2 regions of the Metabacillus elymi genome follow, and region 2 is predicted to be linked to the other one. Evidence: riboswitches for the same ligand, from Rfam matches in the RefSeq annotation. Region 2 holds a riboswitch; the other holds the start of a gene.
What was found. A riboswitch is a leader RNA that binds a small molecule or an ion and turns the genes downstream of it on or off. The one in region 2 is predicted to bind manganese.
Positions count from the first base shown of each region.

Region 1: another riboswitch for manganese. It lies ahead of HUW50_RS03775 (TerC family protein); the one in region 2 lies ahead of HUW50_RS17985 (TerC family protein).

Region 1 is NZ_CP055263.1:759,519-765,995, forward strand. It holds gene HUW50_RS03760 (J domain-containing protein) at 1-263, opposite strand, end outside; gene HUW50_RS03765 (S8 family peptidase) at 693-1,688, shown strand; gene HUW50_RS03770 (endonuclease I family protein) at 1,897-2,838, shown strand; gene HUW50_RS03775 (TerC family protein) at 2,920-3,618, opposite strand; yybP-ykoY riboswitch at 3,733-3,829, opposite strand; gene HUW50_RS03780 (tripartite tricarboxylate transporter permease) at 3,906-5,411, opposite strand; gene HUW50_RS03785 (tripartite tricarboxylate transporter TctB family protein) at 5,425-5,874, opposite strand; gene HUW50_RS03790 (tripartite tricarboxylate transporter substrate binding protein) at 6,118-6,477, opposite strand, start outside.
Region 2 is NZ_CP055263.1:3,916,277-3,922,753, reverse strand. It holds gene HUW50_RS18000 (alpha/beta-type small acid-soluble spore protein) at 1-67, shown strand, start outside; gene HUW50_RS17995 (anti-sigma-I factor RsgI family protein) at 148-1,269, opposite strand; partial or broken gene HUW50_RS27695 (anti-sigma factor domain-containing protein) at 1,288-1,356, opposite strand; gene sigI (RNA polymerase sigma factor SigI) at 1,353-2,099, opposite strand; gene HUW50_RS17985 (TerC family protein) at 2,696-3,490, opposite strand; yybP-ykoY riboswitch at 3,589-3,700, opposite strand; gene HUW50_RS17980 (DedA family protein) at 3,838-4,449, opposite strand; gene HUW50_RS17975 (undecaprenyl-diphosphate phosphatase) at 4,632-5,411, shown strand; gene ku (non-homologous end joining protein Ku) at 5,764-6,477, shown strand, end outside.

The sequences.
Region 1 (6,477 bases), 2.6 Mb from region 2:
ACCCCTTCTATATATACATCTTTTTCTTTTATTTTTAATTTTAAATAGCGGATGATCTCATCTTTGTCTTTATCTTGATCAGTTCTTTCCTTAACTAGCGCTGAAGCTGCATTGTCAAAAACCGAAAAGGCTTCCGTATTCCTACTCCCTGTTCCATCATATTTAACCTTGCCTTCGTTTAACCAACGTCTTACTGTTTGAATGCTTCTACTATCCGATAATCCTGCTTCCTTTAACATGTAAAATGCTTGATCTGTGTTCACAATGTTCCCTCCCTTCTGTTTTTTTCTATTACATTACTTTGTTTTATATAGACACTTATTATATATATAAGCTACCTTGATTCTTTTTCTGTTCCGATTCTCAAAAATGAGTATTTATTCATAAGGAAATCATGTTGATTTCCTTATGAATAAAAGTTGTCACTTGTATATTTTTATCGATATTTTGTCATTCAAGAGTAATACTTAGTAGATTTCGAATGATAGAGTCTAAGAGAATGATAAACAGTGAAAAAGTAAGCTAAATCAATAATTCAAGTTGGATTATTAGTTCTTTTTCCCTCGATTAAGCGACTTTATAAGGCTAATTAATCAAAAATGAGAAATTTATTGCTTTTCATTTAAAAACCATCCACAATTTGGTATACATAAAGAGTAGGTCAGTTAAAATTTCAAATTCGGGAGGTAAACATGACTAAAACACCGTTACAAGTCAAATTGGTTCCTTATACGATTAATTCAATTGTCGAAAACACAAATGAAACTCCAGAGGGTGTTCGTTTAATACAAGCACCTATGATTTGGGAGAAAAGCAGCCATGGTGAAAACATTGTTATTGCAGTTATTGATACTGGTGTTGACAAGAATCATCCAGATCTAAAGGATCAAATTATCGGCGGAAGAAATTTTACAACTGATCATCATTCAAATCCAACTATTTTTAAAGATAATAATGGTCATGGTACACACGTAACAGGTACCATTGCTGCTAGTTTAAATAATAAAGGTGTTGTAGGGGTTGCACCAAAAGCAAAAATTTTAAGTTTAAAAGTTTTGACAGGAGAAGGCTCTGGAGATTATGAATGGATCATAAATGCTATTAACTATGCTGTTGACTGGCGTGGTCCACAAAACCAAAGAGTTCGTGTCATTTCAATGTCACTTGGTGGTCCACATGATGTTCCAGAGCTTCATAAAGCCATACAAAATGCGGTTAATCATAATATATCAGTCGTTGTTGCAGCAGGAAATGAAGGTGATGATAGAGAAGATACGTTTGAGTATTCTTATCCAGGTAGTTATAACGAAGTCATTCAAGTAGGTGCTGTGAGTAATGATTTAAACCTTGCACCGTTTACAAATACAAATGCAGAAGTAGATCTTGTCGCTCCTGGTGTTGAAATCGTATCAACATATCTAGATAATCAATATGCGTCACTATCTGGAACCTCAATGGCAACTCCACACGTAGCAGGTGCATTAGCTTTACTTATTAACTTAAGTGAAAAAGAGTTTGGTAGACCTCTTATTGAAACTGAAATCTATGCACAGCTAGTCAGAAGAACTTTACCTCTAGGAAATCGTAAAAGCTCTGAAGGTAATGGTTTTCTCTTACTCGACTTAGTAGACAAAGTACGTGAGATTATCAATGTTGCAAGAATTAATCTTATTGAAACAAAAAATTAATAGTTTGGTAGTAAAATTGAGTAAGACTAGAAACTCAACTTTTATTATCCACTTAGAATAATCTAGTACCTGTGGATGCCATTAAACTTAACGGATAGTGATTAGAATATCATTGTCCGTTTTGTTTACTGAAAGCCTGACTGTCAAACACCTATTTAATCAAATCACTAAGTGCAAGAAAGTTTCCATACCAGAAGGAGGAAGCATTTTGAATAATCGAGAGAGATTGGACGCTAGTGAAAACGTAGAATTAAAAAGAGCTTTAATTGAATTGGAGCAGAATAAAAAAAGAATTGTAAATGAAAACGAATATTACGAAGAAGAAAAGGATCAAACTTTAATCAATAGCTATTACCAAGAGATAAATTTTGTTGGAGCGGACAAGCAGGAACTGTTCAAGCAACTAAATCTATTAGTAACTAATACACATCTTAATCAGCTATCTTACAATGCAACAACAAGAAATTATCTTTATACTTGGGTAGACCTCCAATTAAATGGAAAATTAAAAAGCATCTATTCAGGAGGGGATAAGGAACCTGAACAAGTCATGAAAGAGGATTTCGAAGCAGACTTGAAAAGAAAAGAAGCATATCAAATTTTATTATCAAATGATTTAAAGGATCTGATGAAAGTCAAAGAGACGATTGCGTCAATTGAAAGTGATAATATGTATAATTGTGAACATGTTGTGCCTCAATCATGGTTTGAAAAGGAAAATCCAATGAGAGGAGATTTGCATCATCTTTTTACTTGTGAAATAAAATGTAATTCATCAAGATCCAATTTTCCTTACCATGATTTCAAAGACTATTCCCCGAAAATGAAAATAGAAGAAATCAGAGCAAATTGCGGTAAATACGAAGATAATAAGTTCGAACCAGAAAGAGGCAAAGGTGAGGTTGCAAGGGCAACATTGTATTTTTTATTAAGATATCCGGGTGAAGTCAGCCAATACAGTAATGAAGACATTGATTTGCTTATAAAGTGGCATAATGATTTTCGCGTCTCAACTTATGAAAAACATCGCAATATGGCTATTTACTCTATTCAAAAAAATAGAAATCCCCTGATTGATTTTCCTCAGTATGTTGAAAGTATTGATTTTTCATTAGGATTAGGAAAAAATTATTCAACTAACCAGAAATAATATGATTATGTACATGTCCTATTATAAATAAAAGACGGTCAAACCTCACGAAACACATGAGGCTGACCGTCTTTTTCTAGTTTAGTTTGATCCAGCTTTCAATAATACTGCTTCCTCTTGCTTATTTGCAGCTGCTTTCTTTTGAGCATATTTAGCAGTTAAAATAACACCTGCAACTACTAAAATTTCAAAACCATATTTCACAAAGCCATTTTCAAAAAATCCGCTTAAGAAATGTTCTCCTACGATCATTTTTGATGCTGTCCAAGCTAATACGGCTGCACCCAATGTAACAATAATTGGGTATCTATCAATCCATTTTAGGATAAGTGTACTTCCCCACATTACAACTGGAACAGAAATTAATAATCCAAGTACAACTAGAAGCATATTCCCATGAGAAGCACCTGCAACAGCTAAAACATTATCAAGACCCATTAATGCGTCAGCGATAATAACTGTACGAATTGCTGCCCAAAAGTTATCTCCAGCTTTCACATCACCGTGATCATTGTCATCTACTAACAATTTGTAAGCAATAATGACTAATAGAAGTCCACCAACTAAATGAAGACCAGGGATTTCTAATAACCAAACAACCGCTAAAGTTGCTACGATTCGAATTGCAATTGCTCCTACAGAGCCCCATAAAATAACCTTCTTTTGTTGGTGTTTTGGCAGATTTCTTGCCGCAAGACCAATCAAAATGGCATTATCTCCAGCTAAAACTAAATCAATCACTATAATAGACAAAAGTGCAGTGAGAAATTCCATTTCCATTTGTGTACCTCCTATAAAAATTATATTTTACTACTTTCAAATTCTAATAAATTCAAAAATAGTTATTCACCACAAAAATAAAGAGACCTTTGCCAAAGTGGCAAAGGTCTCGCTAAGCACAATAATATGCCAACAAAGCCGATGAACAAGGTTCATGTAATGACGACTTTGTTTCAGGATAATCCTGACGCTACTCCCCTTTACGGTGGAAGTTTCTTATGGTTCGTTCTTTTATTTAATTTCATTATACTGTAATAAATGGGCTTCTGTCTATATTTTTTCTTATTCTATACTTCAACATCCATAAAATTATCTTTCTTTTGCTTAATACCAGCGATGATACTAAGAGTTATTACAATAACAGAAAGAACAATTAAAGTACCTGAGATCGGCCTTGATAAGATCGCTAAAAGATTGCCATCAAAGAGATTTAATGATTGTAACAGTGATTCTTCCATTAATCCTCCTAATATAAAGACTAAAGCGATCGGAGCGACAGGGATATCTGCCTTTTTAAACAAATAACCGATTATGCCAAAAGCAAGGAACCCACCAACCTCCCAAAGACTATTACTAATAGAATATGTACCTACAATTGAGACACTTATGATGATTGGGAAGAGTAATTTAAACGGAATATTTGCAACTTTTGCCCACAATTTCGCCATCGGTAAATTCATAAATAACAACAAAGCATTTCCTATAAACATACTTGCGATAACTGCCCAGACAAACTCAGAATTTTGAACAAACATTGTTGGACCTGGAGTAAGACCATGTAAGATAAAGGCACCTAATAGCACTGCCATCGTAGCAGAACTAGGAATACCTAATAAGAATAATGGAATAAGTGCTCCTCCACAAAAAGAGTTGTTAGCTGTTTCAGGTCCGGCTACGCCTTCCACTGCTCCCTTACCAAATCGAGAAGGATCCTTCGCCAGCTTCTTTTCTAATGAATATGACATGAGGGCGGGAACAACTGAACTGGTACCAGGGATTAATCCGATGAAAAACCCTAATAGTGTACCTCTTCCCATTGACATAAGTGAGGGCTTCCATTCGTTTCGTTGAGGAAAAAGTCCACCCATCTTTGGAGGATCATCAGGCTTTTTAAGTTGCTGTTCAGCACTTAATAAGATTTCAGATAAACCAAACAGCCCCATCGCTATCGTAACAAAATCAAAACCATCTAAGAGATGTGTAGATCCAAAAGAGAAACGGACAATACCCGATCCAGGAGCAATACCTACCAAAGCTAATATTAGTCCTATTGTAACTGCAATAGCACCTTTAATTATTGATTTACCAGCTAACCCAATGACCATTGTCATCCCAAAGATAATTAAAGCGAAAAATTCAGGAGGGCCAAATGCCAATGCAAAATCCACTAATAACGGTGCTACAATTACTAAGCCAATGATAGACAAAGTTCCTCCGATAAAAGAGCCGATTGCTGATAAACCAAGAGCAACTCCAGCTCGTCCCTTCTTTGCCATTGGATAGCCATCCAGACTTGTAATAACAGATGCTGCCTCACCAGGTACATTCACTAAAACAGTTGTAATTGTACCACCATACATTGATCCATAAAAAATACCAGCCAACATAATAATTGCAGGAATTGGGTCCATTGCAAAGGTCATTGGAATTAAAAGCGCTGTCCCTGCACTAGGACCTAAACCTGGTAGGATCCCGACCAGCATCCCAACAGATACACCAATTAAACAATACAATAGATTTTGCCAAGTTAGAGCCGTTTCAAAACCAGCTAATAGATAACTAAATACCTCCATCCTTATCCCCTCCTTACCATCCCCATAAATTAACTGGTAATGGAATATTCAAAACTATTTTGAATCCGAAAAATAACACAAACGTAATTGCCGTAGAAATACCGAATGCTGAATACCATTTGTATTCTGGTGTAAGCAATATAAGCAAAACAATGATACTCGCTATGATAAACCCTGTATAAGGAGAAATGATAATGAAAAGAAAAATTGAACCAACAATCGTTAATAGCTTAACTAAAACCTTTCCTTTTGGAAGTAAATCGAATAGATTGACATGTTCTTCTTTTAAACTATTGATGATATAAAGAATAGATAGCCCCCCCAGTAAACCACTTAACCAAATCGGGAGTAATCCTGGCCCTGCACCATATTGCCCATAATACTCTAAGGATAGAGATTGCCAAAAAATAACAACAGAAAATATCAAGAGAAAAGCGCCTACCCAGACACCGATATTTTTCAAGTTAACCACTCCTTCCGACTTCCAAAATTGCATCAAAAAAATATATCTATCCTATAAACCCGGGCTTATTCATCGTTTCGGAAATTATAAAATTCTTTAACTTTGGATAAGCGCACGACATCCAGCTCCAGCGCCGAGCTCCTCTAGGGTCTAGCTAATTTAGAATTGAAGGCAAAGAACGCCTTCTATTCTAAATCATCTTATTGCCCGAGGCTGTTCAAGGCGCCCTGAGCTTTTGTTCTTTTACCAGCCTAATAAATCTTTTAAATCAGTAATATCCTTTATATCCTGTTCGAGCATACTTAGATAGTCATCACTATTTGCATAACTTACCTGTGTTCCTAACTTCTCCATTTTCTTAACATGTTCAGCATTGTTAATCGCCTTTTCTAAAGCATCCTGAAGGATTTTTACCTTTTCAGGATCAACACCTTTTGGAGCAGCCAATCCCCTTGTTGCTTGAGAATAAACCCCTTCATATCCCGCTTCCTCAAGAGTTGGAACTTCAGGTAAAAATGCTGATCTTTCTTTTGCTGCTACACCGATGACCTTTAATTGCCCACTATTATGTAGATTATAGGCTTCACCTGCACTCGTCACTAA
Region 2 (6,477 bases):
TGGAGAAATTACAAAACGTTTAGTTGCACAAGCTCAAGCACAATTAAACGGTCAAAAAACTGAATAATTAAATGGCAAAAAGGCTGACATTTTGATCAGCCTTTTTACTATTTTATTCATAATGACCTCTTACTATTGGTAAGAAAATCAATCATTGTCATCGTCATTTTTGTTTCTATTATCTTTATTCCATTTGTTTAGATTTTCTTTTTCTTTATCACTTTTTCCTCTATTTTCTTTAGAGTTTCGATTGTCTTTTTCATCCCAGTTGTCCCAATCATCTCTATCTTCATAATAATCCCAATTGTTTCGATCGTGTCTATTTTCTTTATTGTTCATCTTTTGGTTTTCACGTTTTTTTTCTGCATTTTTCAGTGCATCTTTTTCCTGCTTGTGTACATTTTTATTAATGTCACTTAGTTTTTTTTCATTTTTATCATTGCTGTTCCTAATACTTGAGTTTGAGTTCTCTTTTAACTTCTTTTTTGCATCTTCAAGCTTAACTTTTGTTTCTGATTCTAACTTTTCCTTTACCGCTTGGTTATTACCATTTGTATCTTCCGTTAAAGTTTCGTTGTCTGCTTTATTATTTAATGAGCTATTATCTGATTGTTCTTGTTTTTTTGCAGGCTCTTTTACCCTTTCTTTAGGGGCATTGGCTTTCTCTTTAAGCTCTATATACTTCCCAGTAGAAATCCCTTGATTCTGAGCCTTTTCTCTCGTTTCATTATCAGACTCAATCGTATTGACAACCATTTCCTCATCTTCATAAGAGGTACTAATATCATCAATCCCTGCTTCCAACTTGGTTTGAATAGCTTTATCTTCTTCATTAATTACTGTTGTTATCAAAATTTCCTTACCTGGATAAACGTAGCCCTCTACTTTAGATTCAGCTACAATAGCATCAACAATTTTATCAAAGGGTTTTTTTTCCCAATCAGGAAGCTTATCAATAAGCTTTTCTGCTTCTTCATTTAGAGGCACTAGGGAAATAACGTTTAATTGATTATCAATCCCAACTTCAAAGCTAGGATTAATATCAATCGACATATACGCATACACTTTATCATTATTAAAAGACGGTAAAAAACTTATCATAAAAATCATAATTGCTAACACAGATAAAGCGCCTACCCTAACTTTTCGAGAATTAAATAGGTCAATTAAACTTCTTTGTTTTATTTTAGAGGTTCTTGTAGCAGCCTCTTCACGTTCATCCATTAAAGGAAAAAAAGTAATTTCTTCCCCTATTTCATAGCTGCCCAATTTACTATTAGTTTTTAAGAATTGCCCATCTGGGGTGAGCAGTGTTACAAAGTCATCATTATACTCGACGACGACCCCTCTCTTCATGAATGTAGCACCCCTTTAATATAATCTTTTAAATAGAGGAAGTCCCCTGACAGAATGATGGCCATTGCAATAATATATTTTCTATTTCTTTCGATTGTCTTTCGACTTACTGCAACTTTTGCCTCAAGCTGTTTTACAGGAAGTTGTTTTTTTTGGAAAAGAAATTCCCTCAATTCGTCATCCTCTACTAATTTCGTTGCGACCACAATTGCATTTTGCCTTGCATCATAATGCTTTGGAGATTGTTCAACTATTTCAGCAAATGTTAATTTAAAATCTTTTAGGCAATGCTGAAAATAGGCAATTTCTTCCTTTCGGTGCTCTTGCTCAATCATTTTTGTATATTCATCAATTGATAAATCAGATTCAATTTTACTTTGAGAGAATTCTCCCTCTTCATGCTCATGAAGGTCTAGATTAATCGTATAAGGATTACGTACTTCCTTACGAATATAATCAATTACTTTACGTTTAATCACTAATTCAGCAAAAGCAAACAATGAACTTCCTTTATCTGTTGAATATTTTTCTATTGCATCATTAAATGCAATTAATCCTATACTAAATTCATCATCATTTTCGTTTATATATCGTTTACAAACAGAAGATACAGTTTTCGCAATAAATGGTTTATATTGTTCAATCAATTGGTTTTGTAAATCTCTGTCACCTTGTTGAATTAAAAGAACGGTATCTTCTAATGTACGTTTTTTCTTACTTAGTTTAAATAAAAGGCTAAGCATTGGAGGTTCACCTCTGTTTCCCCTATATTACTTTGTCTATAATAGCTAAATTACATAGGGATCGCAAAGGAAGAAATATGAAACTATCTTTCTTGTTTTCTACAAATTAAAGACAATTGTTACAAATAACAGTACTTTATACCCACGAAAAACATGAGGACGATTTTCACGTACACGACATAAATTGAAAATCAAATATAATGATTGACGAAAAAAATGATCAATATATGTTCATTATATTCGTTAACTTTTTCGACAAGAAAACCTTATTTTCTCCTTATTTAAGCCATTTGTAAACCTCTAACCCTCCTTTAATCTTGATGACTTAATTCTTCTTTCACTACATTATTTCGATACAACTTTCCGTATTAAGGGTGCACAAAAAAATATTTTCCGAAAAAAAATTAATATAAGTAATTAATCCTATGTTTTGTTACATATTTGACATAAAAAGTTGTCACTTTCAAGTATTTACTTATATTAAACCCCCATTTTTTATAATTTTTAGGTATGAATATTCCATAAAATCTAATTTTTAATACTTTCTTACAAAAAAAGACGTCTGATAATTTACTATCAAACGTCTTTAAATCACGTTATTGGTTTTCAACCCTTTTCATTAATTGTTGATCTGTCTCATCTTCAACGTTTACATCCTTCGATAAGAACCAACCGCCAATAGCAATTCCAGCAAGAACAATCCAGAAAATCAGTTTCCATGTTGCTGATTCAATAAAATGTTTAGACACTAGATCAATTTCTGGGTGTGCTAACGTATACAACGCTAGCTTAACTCCAACCCAACCTACAATGACAAAAGCTGCTGTTTCAAGATTTGGTTTTTTCTTTAGAAGTTTTACAAAGTACGTAGCAGCAAATCTCATAATGATAATTCCAATAATTCCTCCTGCTAGGATTATCAGGAATTGACCACCATCTAACCCACCAATGACAGGAAGATTAGTAGCTGGTAATGTTACAGCTAAAGCAACCGCCGCCAAAATAGAATCGACAGCAAATGCCAAATCAGCTAATTCTACTTTCAATACTGTTCCCCAGAAGCCAGACTCTTTTTTTACCTTTTTTTGATGCTCATGCTTTTTCAGTACAAATTTCTTTATTATATGATTGATCGAAATATAAAGTAGATAAACGGCACCAATTGCCTGAACCTGCCATACGTTTACTAAAAACGAAATTAAAAATAATGCACCAAATCGTAAAATAAACGCACCTGCAAGCCCATAAAACAATGCTTTTTTCCTTTTTTCATCTGGTAAATGCTTAACCATCACTGCCATAACAAGTGCATTATCAGCTGCTAATATGCCCTCAAGAGCGACAAGAACAAGTAATACCCAGCCATACTCAAACAATAATGTTACATCCATTTTTTCTCCTCCTATGCTTTAGGCTATTTTTCTTATACCCTGTGTTAGCAAAAGGACAACAAAAAAAGACCTTTGCCAACGTAGGCAAAGGTCTTGCTGAGCATGTATTACAAATCCGTTCATGCCAACAAAGCCGATGGAAGAAAATCCATGAAATGACGACTTTGTTTTCAGGTATTACCCTGAACGCTACTCCCCTTTGAAAGAAGAATATTAAGTTACTATTATCATATGTTGAAGTTGATACCTTTGTCAACAGATTTTTCTTTAGTTTATTTAAGGATGTTTTGATAAAAGCCTTACTTAGCCTAAGTTGAAGTGCACAAACCATTAGATAAGTGCCTTTATTAATTAGCAATGTTCTTGTTAATTAATTTTTTCCTTCTTATTGAAAGGAATTTATATAGTAGAAAAATGACTAAAACTCCAACTCCAATCGGTAGTATATAGGAATTAGCTAATTCTGCAACATCTTTCCATCTTTCTCCAAGCTTAAAACCTAAGTAAACATAAATAAATGTTATCGGAAACATCGCTAAAAAGGTATAGATTGAAAACACCCAAACATTCATTTTAGCCATACCACAAGGAATCGAAATTAATGTTCTTACACCTGGAAGAAATCTTGCGGTAAAAGCAACCATCGCTCCATTTCGTTCAAAAAATGTATCAGCCTTAGCTAGTTTTTCTTCATTAATGAAAACAAACTTACCAAATTTCAATAAAAATGGTCTTCCTCCAAATCTTCCAACTGCATATAGAGTTAATGGACCAAAAGTGCCCCCGATTGTTCCTGCTAAAACAGTCCCCCATAAGGTCATATCTCCTTCAAATACCCAAAACCCTGCAAGAGGTAAAACAAGCTCTGCTGGCACAAATTCAATCGTTAATGCAAGCATAATTCCTAAATATGATAACTCTTTAAAATTTTCTATGATTGATAAAATGAACTCTTCCATAAATAATCACCTATTTTCATTCAATAAGTTCTACCGTCCTATATAATACACATATTCATTTATACAGACAACCATTTTTATGAAGGAACGAGGTTAAAACTACACTAGGTCTGGCATTTTTAAAATTCCCTAGATGAGAACTTCTTTCATACTTCATATTCATTTTGTTAGGAGGAATTAATATGGATTGGCTCCAAGCAATTATTTTAGGAATCATTCAGGGATTAACGGAGTTTATACCAATTAGCAGTACAGGACACCTTTATATTGGACGAAAGCTTTTCGGTTTAGAGGAAGCAGGCATATACTTAGATACAATGCTTCACATTGGTACACTCATTGCCTTACTTGTTTTTTATAAGGACATTATAATTAAGCTGATTAAAAAACCATTTAGTCGAATAACAGCATTATTAGTAGTTGGTACAATTCCAGCTGTATTTGCTGGTGTATTGTTCAGTGACTTTTTTGATGAAATCTCAAAAACAGGTGTAACAATTGGTTGGGAATTTCTCGTAACTGGAATATTTTTATGGTTTGCTGACTCAATTAAAAATGGTGCAAAAAAGATAGACGACCTTTCTCTTTTTGACTCTTTTTTTATTGGGAGCTTTCAGGCATTTGCAATTTTCCCAGCTATATCCAGGTCTGGTATGACGATTGTTGGTGCGCTTATAAGAAAAATGGACAAAGAAGCTGCTGCTTATTTTTCCTTTTTACTTTCAATCCCCGCCATTTTTGGTGGAGTCATTTTTCAGCTGAAGGATGTAATGTCAGGGAACGTTCCACAAATTAGCCTGTTATCAATGCTTGTTGCAACCATTTCTTCTGCTTTTTTTGGATATATTGCAGTTAAATTTATGATTTCTTTTGTTAAGCGACAGTCCCTAAGAATTTTTGCGATTTATGTATGGGTACTTGGTGGATTCATTATTCTTTTGCAAAAAATAGCTATTTTTTAAGAGGCTGGGACAAAAGTATTTCAGCCAAAGAAAAACCCGAACTATCATGCGAAATTCTAATTTAGAGTTTCGTAATAGTTTGGGTTTTTTATTTATATCGCTTAATTAAATTAGAAATTATTCGGCTTTAAGAATGGTCAATTTAGTTATGTCCCAGCCTCTTTTTTATTGGTATGTATTACTAGACATGAAAAGGTAAAAAGTTACTTATGCTATTTACAAAATGGGTATGTCGTATTCAAGCCAAATCAATGAATTAACTACCATGTTAGCAAAGCATTCCTAATATTGTGGATTGAACAGTGCAAGCTAATCAGCATTTTAAAATATACGATGGAAAGCAGGGAATTTTATGCATACGATGTGGAAAGGATCAATCAGTTTCGGCCTGGTAAACATTCCAATAAAGCTTTATGCAGCAACTGAAGATAAAGATATCAAACTTAGAACCCTTCATAAAAAATGCCATACACCGATTCAGTATGAAAAAAAATGCCCTAACTGTGATGAAGAAATTTCGACTGAAGAAATTGTGAAGGGTTACGAATATGTAAAAGGGAAATATGTTGTTCTTTCGGATGAAGAACTTAAAGAACTAAAGGACGAGCATGAGGATAAGACTGTCGAAATCATTGATTTTGTAAAAATGGAAGAGATTGATCCCATCTACTTTAGTCGTTCTTATTTCATCGGACCAGGTGAAAACGGTGGAAAAGCATATGGATTATTACGTGAAGCATTAAATCAATCCGGTAAAATCGGTGTGGCACAAATAACAATCCGCTCCAAACAACAACTAGCAATGGTTCGTGTTTACGAGAATTGCATTGTTATGGAAACAGTCCATTATCCAGATGAAGTTAGAAATGTGAAAGAAGTTCCAAGTGTACCTGAGCAGGTCGAAGTTGGCAGTAAAGAGCTAGAAACCGCCATCATGTTAATTGATCAACTTACAACAACTTTTGACCCTGAAAAATATAAGGATGACTATCGACTTGCACTTCAAGAATTAATTGAAAGAAAAGTAAATCAGGATGAAGGCAAAACACCTACAGAAGCAGCACCA